DNA from 2 places in the Stenotrophomonas sp. YJH_SMC_48-3 genome. Region 2 is predicted to be linked to the other one. Evidence: predicted binding sites of a transcription regulator. Region 2 holds the regulator's gene; the other holds the start of a gene.
The links. Region 2 encodes HrcA, which represses chaperone genes, less so after heat shock. Its sites were predicted from a motif close to TTNGCACTCNNNNNNNNNGAGTGCNAA; they were not measured.
Positions count from the first base shown of each region.

Region 1: AC5P65_RS01850 (co-chaperone GroES) is a predicted target of HrcA. The motif match lies at 3,917-3,943, and genes of this name have one in related genera.

Region 1 covers NZ_JCAFSQ010000001.1:402,561-408,719, reverse strand. Annotated here, with positions in the region: gene AC5P65_RS01870 (MarR family winged helix-turn-helix transcriptional regulator) at 1-65, opposite strand, end outside; gene AC5P65_RS01865 (serine hydrolase domain-containing protein) at 231-1,394, shown strand; gene AC5P65_RS01860 (hypothetical protein) at 1,468-1,734, shown strand; gene groL (chaperonin GroEL) at 1,849-3,498, opposite strand; gene AC5P65_RS01850 (co-chaperone GroES) at 3,583-3,870, opposite strand; gene AC5P65_RS01845 (endonuclease) at 4,183-5,973, shown strand; gene cutA (divalent-cation tolerance protein CutA) at 6,042-6,159, shown strand, end outside.
Region 2 covers NZ_JCAFSQ010000007.1:78,235-84,393, forward strand. Annotated here, with positions in the region: gene dnaK (molecular chaperone DnaK) at 1-879, opposite strand, end outside; gene grpE (nucleotide exchange factor GrpE) at 1,061-1,576, opposite strand; gene hrcA (heat-inducible transcriptional repressor HrcA) at 1,640-2,704, opposite strand; gene recN (DNA repair protein RecN) at 2,820-4,481, shown strand; gene AC5P65_RS12495 (LysR family transcriptional regulator) at 4,592-5,509, opposite strand; gene AC5P65_RS12500 (SGNH/GDSL hydrolase family protein) at 5,608-6,159, shown strand, end outside.

The sequences.
Region 1 (6,159 bases), on a different contig from region 2:
GCGACATTGGCGTGGCCGCGCCGCCGGGCCTCGTCCAGAAGGGCGCCATGCTTTGCCTCGAGCATCATGATTTCCGTTCTGTTTAGGCGCCTAATCATATTCACGCCACAACAGAGTGCAAGACTGGCCGGGCCAGCCGCCGATCCACGCAGGGCGCGCTCCTGGCACAAGGGGTGGAAGCAGCCGAAGCTGCGGTAGCATCGCGCCACGCCCCACCAGGAGTTCCACGCATGTGCCGTGCCACCCTGATGTTGCTGACGCTGCTCCCGCTGGCGGTACTGGCCGCGCCGCCACCCGTGCCCTCGCCCACTCGCATCGATGCCGAAGCACAGCGGCTGATGCAGGCGGCCCACGCGCGCGGCATGGCGCTGGCGGTGATCGATGGCGGCAAGGTGGTGCATGTGGCCGCCTACGGTGAACGCAACGCCGCAGGCGAGCCGCTGCGCACCGACACCGTGATGTACGCTGCGTCACTGACCAAGATGGCTTTCGGCCATCTGGTCGCACAGCTGGCGCAGGACGCGCGGATCGATCTGGATGCCAGCATCGCTACCGCCCTGGACAAACTGCTGCCGGACTATCCACCGGAACCGAAGAAGTACGCCGACTACAGTGTGCTGGCCGGAGATGCCCGCTGGCGCCAGCTCACCCCACGCCTGCTGCTCAACCATTCCAGTGGCTTTGCCAACTTCGGCTTTCTGGAGCCCGATGGGCGCCTGAAGTTCCACTTCGATCCGGGTAGTCGATATGGGTATTCCGGAGAAGGACTGATCCTGTTGCAGTTCGTGATCGAACGCGGGCGGCTGGGCGAGGATGTGGGTGCGTTGATGCAGCAGCGCGTGTTCGATCGCTTCGGCATGGCGCGCACCAGCATGCTGTGGCGCGCGGATTTCGCCGGCAACCTGGCCGCTGGCTGGACCGCCGAAGGCAATACAGAGCCGCACGATGAACGCAGCCGCGTGCGTGCGGCTGGTTCGATGGATACCACCATCGCCGATATGGCCCGTTTCGCCGCTGGCTACGTGCGCGGCGATGGATTGTCAGCGGCGATGCGCAGGGAGCTGGTGCGGCCGCAGCTGCAGATCACCACCGCCAGCCAGTTCCCCACCCTGCAGCCGGAGCTGCCGAAGGCGCAGCAGCGCAAGGACCTGGCGGCTGGCCTGGGCGTGGTGACGTTTCTCGGCCCGCAGGGCGCAGGCTTCTACAAGGGCGGCCACGACGATACGGTGGGCAATACGCTGGTATGCATGGAGCAGCACCAGCGCTGCGTGGTGATCCTGGGCAACGATGTGCGGGCAGAGGCGGCCTTCCCGGCCTTGGTGGCGTTCGTGCTGGGCGACACCGGCGTGCCGTGGCAGTGGGAGTACGGCGCGGCGAAGGCGTTTGTCAGATGATCGAAGCGTTACCGTTGCACACAGGTCCCGCAGTCGTGCAGCATGCAGACACGGATGCAATGCAGGAGACAGGATGAATCGCCCAGAGATCGATGCCATTGCCGAAGCGGTGTTGAAGCCGGGTGCACGACGTCTGTGCATCGCTGCACGCCATCGCCAGGCGGCACATCGGCAGCGACGTCAGCGGGTGGGAGCTGGCGCCAGTCTGATCGGCATGGCGGCGGGCCTGCTGCTTGCGCCGATCACGGAGCTGCCGTGGGTGCAGGGCATGATCGCGGGAGGCGCGCTGGCCCTGCTGGTGGCCCACCTGTGGCTGCAGCGGCGCGAGGGCCGCGCGTAGATCCCCGCCTGGGAGCGGCATCCACGCATGGCGTGGATCTACTTTGATTCCGACCGGCCACAAAAAAACCCCGCCTTCCGGCGGGGTTTTTCATTGCAGGGTGACAGCGGGGACTTAGAAGTCCATGCCGCCCATGCCACCCATGCCGCCCATGCCACCGGCGCCGCCCATGGCCGGCTCGTCCTTCTTCGGAGCTTCGGCCACCATGGCTTCGGTGGTGATCATCAGGCCGGCGATCGAGGCCGCGTTCTGCAGCGCCGAACGGGTCACCTTGGTCGGGTCCAGGATGCCGAACTGCAGCATGTCGCCGAACTCGCCGGTGGCCGCGTTGTAGCCGAAGCTGCCGGTGCCCTCCTTGACCTTGTTGATGATGACCGACGGCTCGTCGCCAGCGTTGGCCACGATCTCGCGCAGCGGGGCTTCCATCGCACGCAGGGCGATCTGGATGCCGTGGTTCTGGTCTTCGTTGGCACCCTTCAGGCCGGCCAGCGCGGTGATCGCGCGGACCAGGGCAACGCCGCCGCCCGGGACCACGCCTTCTTCAACGGCTGCACGGGTGGCGTGCAGGGCGTCGTCGACGCGGTCCTTCTTTTCCTTCATCTCGATTTCGGTCGAGGCGCCGACCTTGATCACGGCAACACCGCCGGCCAGCTTGGCCACGCGTTCCTGCAGCTTCTCGCGGTCGTAATCGGAGGAGGTGTCCTGGATCTGGGTCTTGATCTGCGCCACGCGTGCATCAACGTTGGCCTTGTCGCCGACGCCGTCGATGATGGTGGTGTTCTCCTTGGAGACCTGCACCTTCTTGGCGCGGCCCAGGTCCTTGATGGTGGCCTTTTCCAGCGACAGGCCGACTTCTTCGGAGATCACGGTGCCGCCGGTCAGCACGGCCATGTCTTCCAGCATCGCCTTGCGACGGTCGCCGAAGCCCGGGGCCTTGACGGCCACGACCTTGACGATGCCACGGATGGTGTTGACCACCAGGGTCGCCAGCGCTTCGCCTTCGACTTCTTCAGCGACGATCAGCAGCGGCTTGCCGGCCTTGGCGACGCCTTCCAGCACCGGCAGCAGGTCACGGACGTTGGAGATCTTCTTGTCGTGCAGCAGGATGAACGGATCATCCAGGTCAGCGGTCTGCGACTGCTGGTTGTTGATGAAGTACGGCGACAGGTAGCCGCGGTCGAACTGCATGCCCTTGACCACGTCCAGCTCGTTGTCCAGGCCCGAGCCTTCTTCAACGGTGATGACGCCTTCCTTGCCGACTTCCTTCATCGCGTCAGCGATGATCTGGCCGATCGACTCGTCCGAGTTGGCCGAGATGGTACCGACCTGGGCAATCGCCTTGTCGTCGGCGGTCGGCTTGGAGATGTTCTTCAGCTCGGCGACGGCAGCCGAAACGGCCTTGTCGATACCGCGCTTGAGGTCCATCGGGTTCATGCCGGCGGCCACGGCCTTGGCGCCTTCGCGGATCAGGGCCTGGGCCAGCACGGTGGCGGTGGTGGTGCCGTCGCCGGCATCGTCGTTGGTGCGCGAAGCAACTTCCTTCACCATCTGCGCGCCCATGTTCTCGAACTTGTCAGCCAGTTCGATTTCCTTGGCGACGGAGACGCCGTCCTTGGTGATGGTCGGGGCGCCGAAGCTCTTTTCCAGCACGACGTTGCGGCCCTTCGGGCCCAGGGTGGCCTTGACGGCATTGGCGAGAACGTTCACGCCGCGCACCATGCGCGAACGGGCATCTTCACCGAAACGGATATCCTTGGCAGCCATGTGCAGTTACCTCATCTGGTAGCGCCGGGCCATGCCCGGCGGCTGGGTGTTGGAATCAGGGGATGGAACAGGTCGCGCCGGGGCTCAGCCGATGACGGCGAGCACGTCGTCTTCGCGCAGGACCTTGTACTCGACGCCTTCGCTCTTGTACGAGCTGCCGGCGTACTGGCCGTAGATGACCTTGTCGCCGACCTTCAGCGACGGCGCGCGCACGTTGCCGTTGTCCAGCGGCTTGCCCGGGCCGACGGCCACGACCTCACCCTTGGTGGACTTTTCCTTGGCCGAGTCGGGGATGACGATGCCACCGGCGGAGATTTCGTCGGCTTCGATCGGCTTGACCACAACGCGGTCGTGCAGCGGCTTGATGCTCATAGGAGACCTCTTAAGTGATTGATTGGTCTAAAAAAGTCCGGCGATGTTAGCACTCGCCCCAGGCGAGTGCCAGAACCGCACGTGAAGAAACCCGACAACGTCGGGAGCAGGGCAGAGATGGAGCCCCGCCGCCCCCTTTCAAGGGCGGAATGAAAAAAATTTTTCCACCCGCGCGCCTCGGCCAGGGCTTCGGTCCAGATCAATTTCGGTGACAAGCGTCGCACTGTCAGACATCTGACGTTCATTTACGACAAAGTGTCACTGGATCGGCCTTAGGCTCGGTCCGGCATTCCCAATCACAAGGAGGAGTCGATGCGATTGCTGTCCCCGCTTGCCGCTGCCTGCCTGCTGGCGCTGGCCGCTGCGCCGGCCCAGGCCGAGGTCTTCATCAACGAACTGCACTACGACGACAGCACCGCCGCCGGTGACGTCGGCGAAGCGATCGAGGTCGTAGCCACTGCCGGTGAGGACCTGTCCGGCTACCGCCTGTACCTCTACAACGGCAGCAATCCGTCCGCCGCCACCGTCTATGCCAACAACCCGGTCCCGGCCGGCACCGCCGCCGGCTGCGGCAGCGCCACCATCGCCGTGGTCAGTTACCCGACCAACGGGATCCAGAACGGCCCGACCGACGGCATCGCCCTGGTCGATGCCAGTGGCAAAGTGGTCCAGTTCCTCAGCTATGAGGGCGCCATCACCGCCTCCGGTGGCCCTGCCGCCGGCATGACCAGCCAGAACATCCCGGTAGCCGAGACCAACAGCACCGCGCCGGGCACCTCGTTGCAGCTGACCGGCAGCGGCAGCCAGTACACCCACTTCACCTGGGCCGAATCGGCCGGCCAGACCTTCGGCAGCTGCAACAACGGCCAGACTTTCAGCGGCGGTGGCACGCCAGGCCCGAACACGCCGCCGTCGGTGTCCACCACCACCCCGGCGCAGGGCAGCAGCACCTTCCCGGCTGCGGCCGATCTGGAAGTGGTGTTCAGCGAAACCGTGAACCTGGCCAGCGGCGCGTTCGCGCTGAGCTGCGGCACCTCCGGCAGCGTGCCGCTGACCTTCCCGGCCAGCGGCCGCAGCGTGAAGCTGTCCACCAACACCGCGCTGGTGGCCGGTGAAGCCTGCCGCTTCGACATCCGCGCCGCGCGCATCACCGACCTGCAGGGCGCACACCCGGCCGCCGACAGCCGCATCGCCTTCACCGTGGCCAGCACCGGCGGCAATCCGGACCCGGGCAACCCGGGCGTGCCGGCCGGCTACTACTCCAGGGTCAACACCAGCAGCCCCAGCCAGCTGCGCTGCTCGCTGCACGCCACCATCAAGGGCCATACCGCCTACCCGTACAGCGGCTCGGGCACCAATACCTGGACCATCCTGGAAATCGCCGACGAGGATCCGAACAACCCGAACCGCATCCTCGATGCCTACCGCAACCGCAGCTACGCCAAGGTCAGTGATCGTGCGGGCACCGGCAGCGGCCTGACCTACAACCGCGAGCACACCTGGCCGAACTCGCTGGGCTTTGCCACCACCACCGGCGACAAGGGCCTGCCGTACGCCCCGTATACCGACACCCACATGCTGTACCTGACCGACGCGCAGTGGAACGCCGATCGTGGCAACAAGCCGTTCGGCAAGTGCGACGCCAGCTGCGGCGAGCGCGCCACCGAGGCCAACAACGGCCAGGGTGGCGGCAGCGGTGGCTATCCGGGCAACTCCAACTGGGTGCGCACGCCGGACGGCAACACCGGCACCTTCGAGGTGTGGGGCAAGCGCAAGGGCGACATGGCGCGTGCGGTGATGTACATGGCGATCCGCTACGAGGGCGGCAAGGATGCGGCGACCGGCCAGTCCGAGCCGGACCTGGAGCTGACCGACGACCGCAGCAAGATCGTCAAGACCAGCAGCTCACCGGCCTACATGGGCCTGCTGTCGACCCTGATCGACTGGCACCTGTCCGACCCGCCGGATGATGCCGAGCGTGCGCGCAATGACGTGGTCTACAGCTTCCAGGGCAACCGCAACCCGTTCATCGACCACCCCGAGTGGGCCACCCCGGCCCTGTTCACCTCGGCCAAGCCGGCCACCTGCCAGCTGGCCAACTGACCGCGCAACGCAGCGGTCCACGGCCGCCGCCGGGCCCTGGCCCGGTGGCGGCCCTATACTCGATGGTCATGTCGACCGTCGATCCCGTCCTGCTGCTGTTGACCACCTGCCCGGACCGGGCCAGTGCCGAGCGCATCGCGCACGCGCTGGTCGGCGAGCGCCTGGCCGCGTGCGTGACCCGCCTCG
Region 2 (6,159 bases):
CGACGCGTCGGCAGTGACGTACGGCAGGTTCACTTCGGTCTGCTGGGCGCTGGACAGCTCGATCTTGGCGCGCTCGGCAGCGTCCTTCAGGCGCTGCAGGGCCAGCGGATCCTTGCGCAGGTCGATGCCCTGGTCCTTGTTGAACTCTTCAACCAGGTACTCGATGACGCGGTTGTCGAAGTCTTCGCCGCCCAGGAAGGTGTCGCCGTTGGTGGCCAGCACTTCGAACTGCTTTTCACCGTCGACGTTGGCGATCTCGATCACCGAGACGTCGAAGGTGCCGCCGCCCAGGTCGTACACCACGATCTTGCGATCCTTGTTGTCGCCCTTGTCCAGGCCGTAGGCCAGCGCGGCCGCGGTCGGCTCGTTGATGATGCGCTTGACGTCCAGGCCGGCGATGCGACCGGCGTCCTTGGTCGCCTGGCGCTGGCTGTCGTTGAAGTAGGCCGGCACGGTGATGACCGCTTCGGTGACCTTCTCACCGAGGAAGTCCTCGGCGGTCTTCTTCATCTTCTCCAGCACCTTGGCCGAGATTTCCTGCGGGGCCATCTTCTTGCCGTCGCTGGTGGCCACCCAGGCGTCGCCATTGTCATGGGCCAGGATGCTGTACGGGACGTGGGCGATGTCCTTCTGCACCTCACCGTCGGTGAACTTGCGGCCGATCAGGCGCTTCACCGCGTAGAAGGTGTTCTTCGGGTTGGTCACGGCCTGGCGCTTGGCCGAGGCACCGACCAGGACTTCGCCGTCCTTGGTGTAGGCGACGATCGACGGGGTGGTGCGATCGCCTTCCGAATTCTCGATGACGCGGGCCTTGCCGCCGTCCATGATCGCCACGCACGAGTTGGTGGTGCCGAGGTCGATACCAATGATCTTGCCCATGGGGGAGACTCCTGAGGATGCTTGTTGGGGTCAGTCCGGCCGTTCGGCCGGTGGATGAATACGATGTGGGGGAGGCCCGTGGAACATTCAAGCCATCCTCCGAACGCTGTGTTTCCGATGATTCGCCGCGTTCAGCGTCGGGTCGGGTGGCGGGTCTGTCCGCCGCCCCGGCCCTGCGGGATCACTCGGCGGCCACCACCACCAGCGCCGGCCGCAGCAGGCGCTCGTTGAGCAGGTAGCCCTTCTGGAACACGGTCACCACGCTGCCCGGGGCGGCGCCCGGGGTCGGCGCCTGACTGATCGCCTGGTGGTGTTCCGGGTTGAACGGCTGGCCGATCGGGTCCAGCAGGACCAGGCCGTTGTCGGCAGCGACCTTGAGCAGCTGCTTGTAGGTCAGCTCCAGGCCTTCGCGCAGCGGGTGCGGGTCGTCGCCGGCGGCCTTCAGGCCGGCGTCCAGGCTGTCGAACACGGGGAGCAGATCGCCCAGCAGCTTCTCGTTGGCGAACTTGCGGGCCTGTTCGATGTCACGGGCAACGCGCTTGCGCTGGTTCTCCAGGTCGGCGCGCTCACGCAGGGCATCGGCCTTGACCTGTTCGATTTCGGCGCGCAGGCGCTCGACTTCGTCGTTGACGCCGGCGGTGGCGGCCGCATCGGCGGCACTCTGCTGGGATTCGGTATCTGGCTGTTCGTGGTTCATGTCTGGGTCCCTGGCGGTCAAACTCCGCCTCCAACCACCCTAGTGTGGGCGGGATGCTGCGTTTCAAGCGTCGGATGTTCCCGGCGTGCGCGAGGCCGGTGAAAAGGCCGCGCCGAGCACATCGGCCGTGGCCTGGACCAGCGGGATCACGCGGTCGTAGGCCATCCGCTTGGGACCGATCACGCCCAGCACGCCCAGCACCTGGCCGTTGGCGGTGTACGGGGCGGTGACCAGCGAGACGCCCTGCAGCGGCATCATCCCGGTCTCCTCGCCGATGAAGATGCGCACGCCCGGCGCCTGGATGGTCCGCTCCAGCAGCTGCAGGATCTCGCGCTTGCTGGAGAACAGCTCGAACAGTTCGCGCAGGCGCTCCAGGTCAGACAGGTCCTGCACCCCCATCAGCCGGGTCTGGCCGGCCACCAGCATGTCGTCGGCCGGCGGCTGCAGGGCCTGTTCGGCCAGTTCGATGCTGTGCGCCAGCAGCTGTTCCAGTTCGGACCGGGCATCGCGCAGTTCCAGCAGCAGGCGGGTGCGGATCTCGGCCAGCGGCAGGCCGGCGAAATGCGCATTGAGGTAGTTGGCGACCTGCTCCAGCTGCCCCGGCGCAAACTCCTGGCGGGTCTCAATGACCCGGTTCTGTACCTCGTTGTCGGCGAACACCAGGATCGCCAGCACCCGCCGTCCGTCCAGCGCCACGAAATCGATCTGGCGGAAGGCGAACTGCTCCCGCCGCGGGGCGCTGACCACGCCGACGAAGTGGCTCATCGCCGACAACAGTTCCGAAGCGCTGCCGAGCAGGGCCTGGGTGCTGCCACCGCCGGCCAGCTCCTGGCGCAGCCGGGCCAGCTCGCCCTCGCCCGGCGGCTGCATCTGCAGCAGGCTGTCGACGAATACCCGGTAGCCGTGCGCGGTCGGTACCCGCCCGGCCGAGGTATGCGGCGAGGCCAGCAGGCCCAGGTCCTCCAGGTCGCCGAGGATGTTGCGGATGGTGGCCGGGCTGACCTCCAGCCCGGCCACGCGTGCCAGCGTCTGCGAGCCCACCGGCTCACCGTCCTGGATATAACGCGCGATCAGCGTGCGCAGCAGATGGCGCGCACGCGGGGCAAGCTGGTCGGGAGAACCGTGCATGGAATCAACCTGTGAGACACGGACACTAGATAATGGCGGCGCATCACCTTGGCAAGTCATTGGACCTCCCGCGCCCGCGTGCTAGCGTTGCGCGGCTGCTGATACCCCCTTACCCATGCTCAGACATCTTTCGATCAAGGATTTCGCCGTCGTCCGCGCTACCGAACTGGAGTTCGGGCCAGGCATGACCGTGGTTTCAGGCGAGACCGGCGCCGGCAAGTCGCTGATGGTCGACGCGCTGGGCTTCCTGTCCGGCCTGCGCGCCGACAGCGGCGTGGTCCGCCATGGCGCCGCCCGCGCCGAGCTTTCCGCAGAGTTCGTGCTGGACCAGCTTCAGGCTGCGCGCCAGTGGCTGGCCGACAACGAGCTGGACGACGAGGACCAATGCCAGCTGCGCCGCGTGATCCGCGCCGACGGCGGTTCCCGGGCCTGGATCAACGGCCGCCCGGTGACCCTGGCCCAGCTGGGCGACCTGGCCTCGTTGCTGGTGGAGATCCACGGCCAGCACGAACAGCAGGCCCTGCTGACGCGCCCGTCGCAGCTGGCGCTGCTGGATGCCTATGCCGGCAACGAGAACGAACGCCGCCAGGTACGGCGCGCCGCCGCGGCCTGGCAGGCACTGGTCGATGAATCGCTGGCGCTGTCGCAACAGGGCGACGTCAGTGACCGGATCGGCTTCCTCGAGCACCAGCTGCGCGAACTGGACCGGGAAGACCTTGAGCCGGAATCGATCGCGGCACTCGGCGCCAGCCACCGTCGCCAGGCCCACGCCAGCGCCCTGCTGAGTGCCTGCCAGGCGGCCAGCAACCAGCTCAACGGTGACGACGGCAGCTCCGCGCTGGACCTGTTGCAGCAGGTGCGCCACGAGCTGTCGCGCCTGATCGAACACGACCCACGGCTGGGCGAGGTGGACGGCCTGATCGAGAATGCCTCGATCCAGCTGCACGAAGCCCTGTCGCTGCTTGACCGCGTGCACGACGATCTGGATGCCGACCCGGAACAGTTCGAGGAGAACGAGCGCCGCCTCGGCCGCCTGCACGACCTGGCCCGCAAGCACCGCGTGCCGATGGACGAGCTGGGCGCGCAACGCGAGCGCATGCATGCCGAAGTGGAGCAACTGCGCGGCGCCGACGAGCGCCTGCAGCGCCTGGCCGGCGAGATCGACAAGGCCGCCGCCGCCTGGCGCGTGCAGGCTGAAGTGCTGTCCGCCAGCCGCCGCAGCGCCGCCGCCGAACTGTCGGCCACCACCACCGGCATCATCGCCGAGCTGGGCATGGGCGGCGGCCAGTTCCTGATCGAGCTGGAACCCCAGGACGCCGGCAAGCCCGACCCACAGGGCGCCGAACGCGTGGAGTTCCTGGTCGCCGCCAACGCCGGCCAGCCGCCGCGCGCCCTGCGCAAGGTGGCCTCGGGCGGTGAACTGTCACGCATCTCGCTGGCCATTGAAGTGGCCGCGCTGGATCTGGACGCGGTGCCGACGATGGTGTTCGACGAAGTGGATTCAGGCATCGGCGGCGCGGTGGCCGACATCGTCGGCCAGAAGCTGCGCGCACTGGGCGAGAAGCGCCAGGTGCTGTGCGTGACCCATCTGCCGCAGGTCGCCTCCAAGGGCCATGCCCATTACCGGGTCAGCAAGGCGCCGGTGGAAGGCATGACCCAGAGCGCCGTGGAAAAGCTGGACAGCAAGGCGCGCGAAGAAGAGCTGGCGCGCATGCTGGGTGGCGTGGAAGTGAGCAAGGAAGCGCGCGCCGCCGCGCGCAAGCTGCTGCAGGTGTAACGCCGCCCGAGCCGGGCATAGGCCCGGCTTCCGCGCGGTAGTGCCGGCCGCTGGCCGGCAACCCAACACGGGTGGGCGAAGATCGTGAGGTTGCCGGCCAGCGGCCGGCCCTACCCCCGTGGCTGCGTCAGATCGACCTGTTCCACCAGGAAATCGAGGAACGCGCGTACCCGCAGCGGCAGGTAACCGCCCTGCCCCAGGAACACTGCGTGTACTTCTTCCAGGTCACCCGGATTGGCCTCTTCCAGCACCGGCAGCAGGCGCCCGGCGGCGACGTCGTCCTGCACCTGGAACGCGGCCAGGCGGGCCATGCCCAGACCACCCAGCACCAGCTGGCGCAGTGCATCGCCGTTGCTGGCACGGGCGTTGCCGCTGGGCAGCACCATCCGCTCTCGCCCCTCCTGCAGCAGCGGCCAGCCCTGCATCGCACGCGCGTGGCCGATGTCCAGCCGGTTGTGCGACTGCAGTTCGTCGGCGTTGCGCGGCATCCCGTGCCGCTGCAGGTACGCCGGCGCGGCCACGATCATCATCCGCGTCGCGCCCAGCCGTCGCGCCACCAGGCTGGAGCTCTTCAGCGGACCAGCCCTTACCGCAACGTCGGTGCGCTGCTCCAGAAGGTCGATCACTTCATCATTGAGGGTCAGGTCCACCCCCACCTGCGGGTTGCGCGCCAGGAACGCCGGCAGCAGCGGCAACAGGAAATGCTGGCCGAACGGCACGTTGGAGTTGACCCGCAGGCGTCCACGCGGTTCGGCATGGGCACTGGCGCAGCGCTCTGCTTCTTCCAGATCGGCCAGCACCCGCAGGCCCCGCTCGTAGAACGCGCAGCCTTCCGGGGTCAGCTGCAGTTGGCGGGTGGATCGCTGCAGCAATCGCGTGCCCAGCCGCTGCTCCAATCGTGCCACGAGCTTGCTCACCGCAGACGGCGTCATGTCGAGCGTGCGCGCGGCGGCGGAGAAGCCGCCGGTCTCGATGACCCGCACGAACACTTCCAGCTCGCCGGATCGGTTGATGTCGGGTCGCGCCATGACGATGAATCCAGTTCACAGATGATTGTCCATGCGCAGTCTAGTTCACAGATGGCCGGAGAATCACCATGGCAATTCCTCCTTCCCGGGATTGCCCGATGAACCGCTTGAGCCAGTTCACCGCCGCCGCATTGATTGCCCTGTCCGGCGCTGCCAGCGCGGCCACGGCCCCGCACTGGGTCGCCAGCTGGCAGGCCAGCCCGCAACCGGTCTGGGGCGCGGATTTCCTCTTCCCAACCCTGGTTCCGGCCGCGCTGCATGACAAGACTTTCCGCCAGACCGCGCGCATCAGCCTGGGCGGGGCGCGGCTGCGGGTGCGGCTGAGCAATGCCTACGGTACCCAGCCGTTGCGGATCGGAGCGGCCAGCATCTCCGCACGCATGGGCGGCGCGCCTCACCCGCTCAGCTTCGACGGCCAGCCCAGCGTGGTGATCGGCCCCGGCCAGGAACGGCTGAGCGATCCGCTGGCGCTTGCCACGGATGACCGGCAGGCGCTGCAGGTCAGTGTCTTCGTGCCGGGGCCGGCGGCGGTCCAGACGTTCCATTGGGACGGTCGCCAGACCAGCTGGATCGCCGCTGGCGACCAGAGCCGGGCCCAGGCGCTGCGCGCTGCCAGCAGCACCACCGCGCGCCTGCTCCTGGCCGGTATC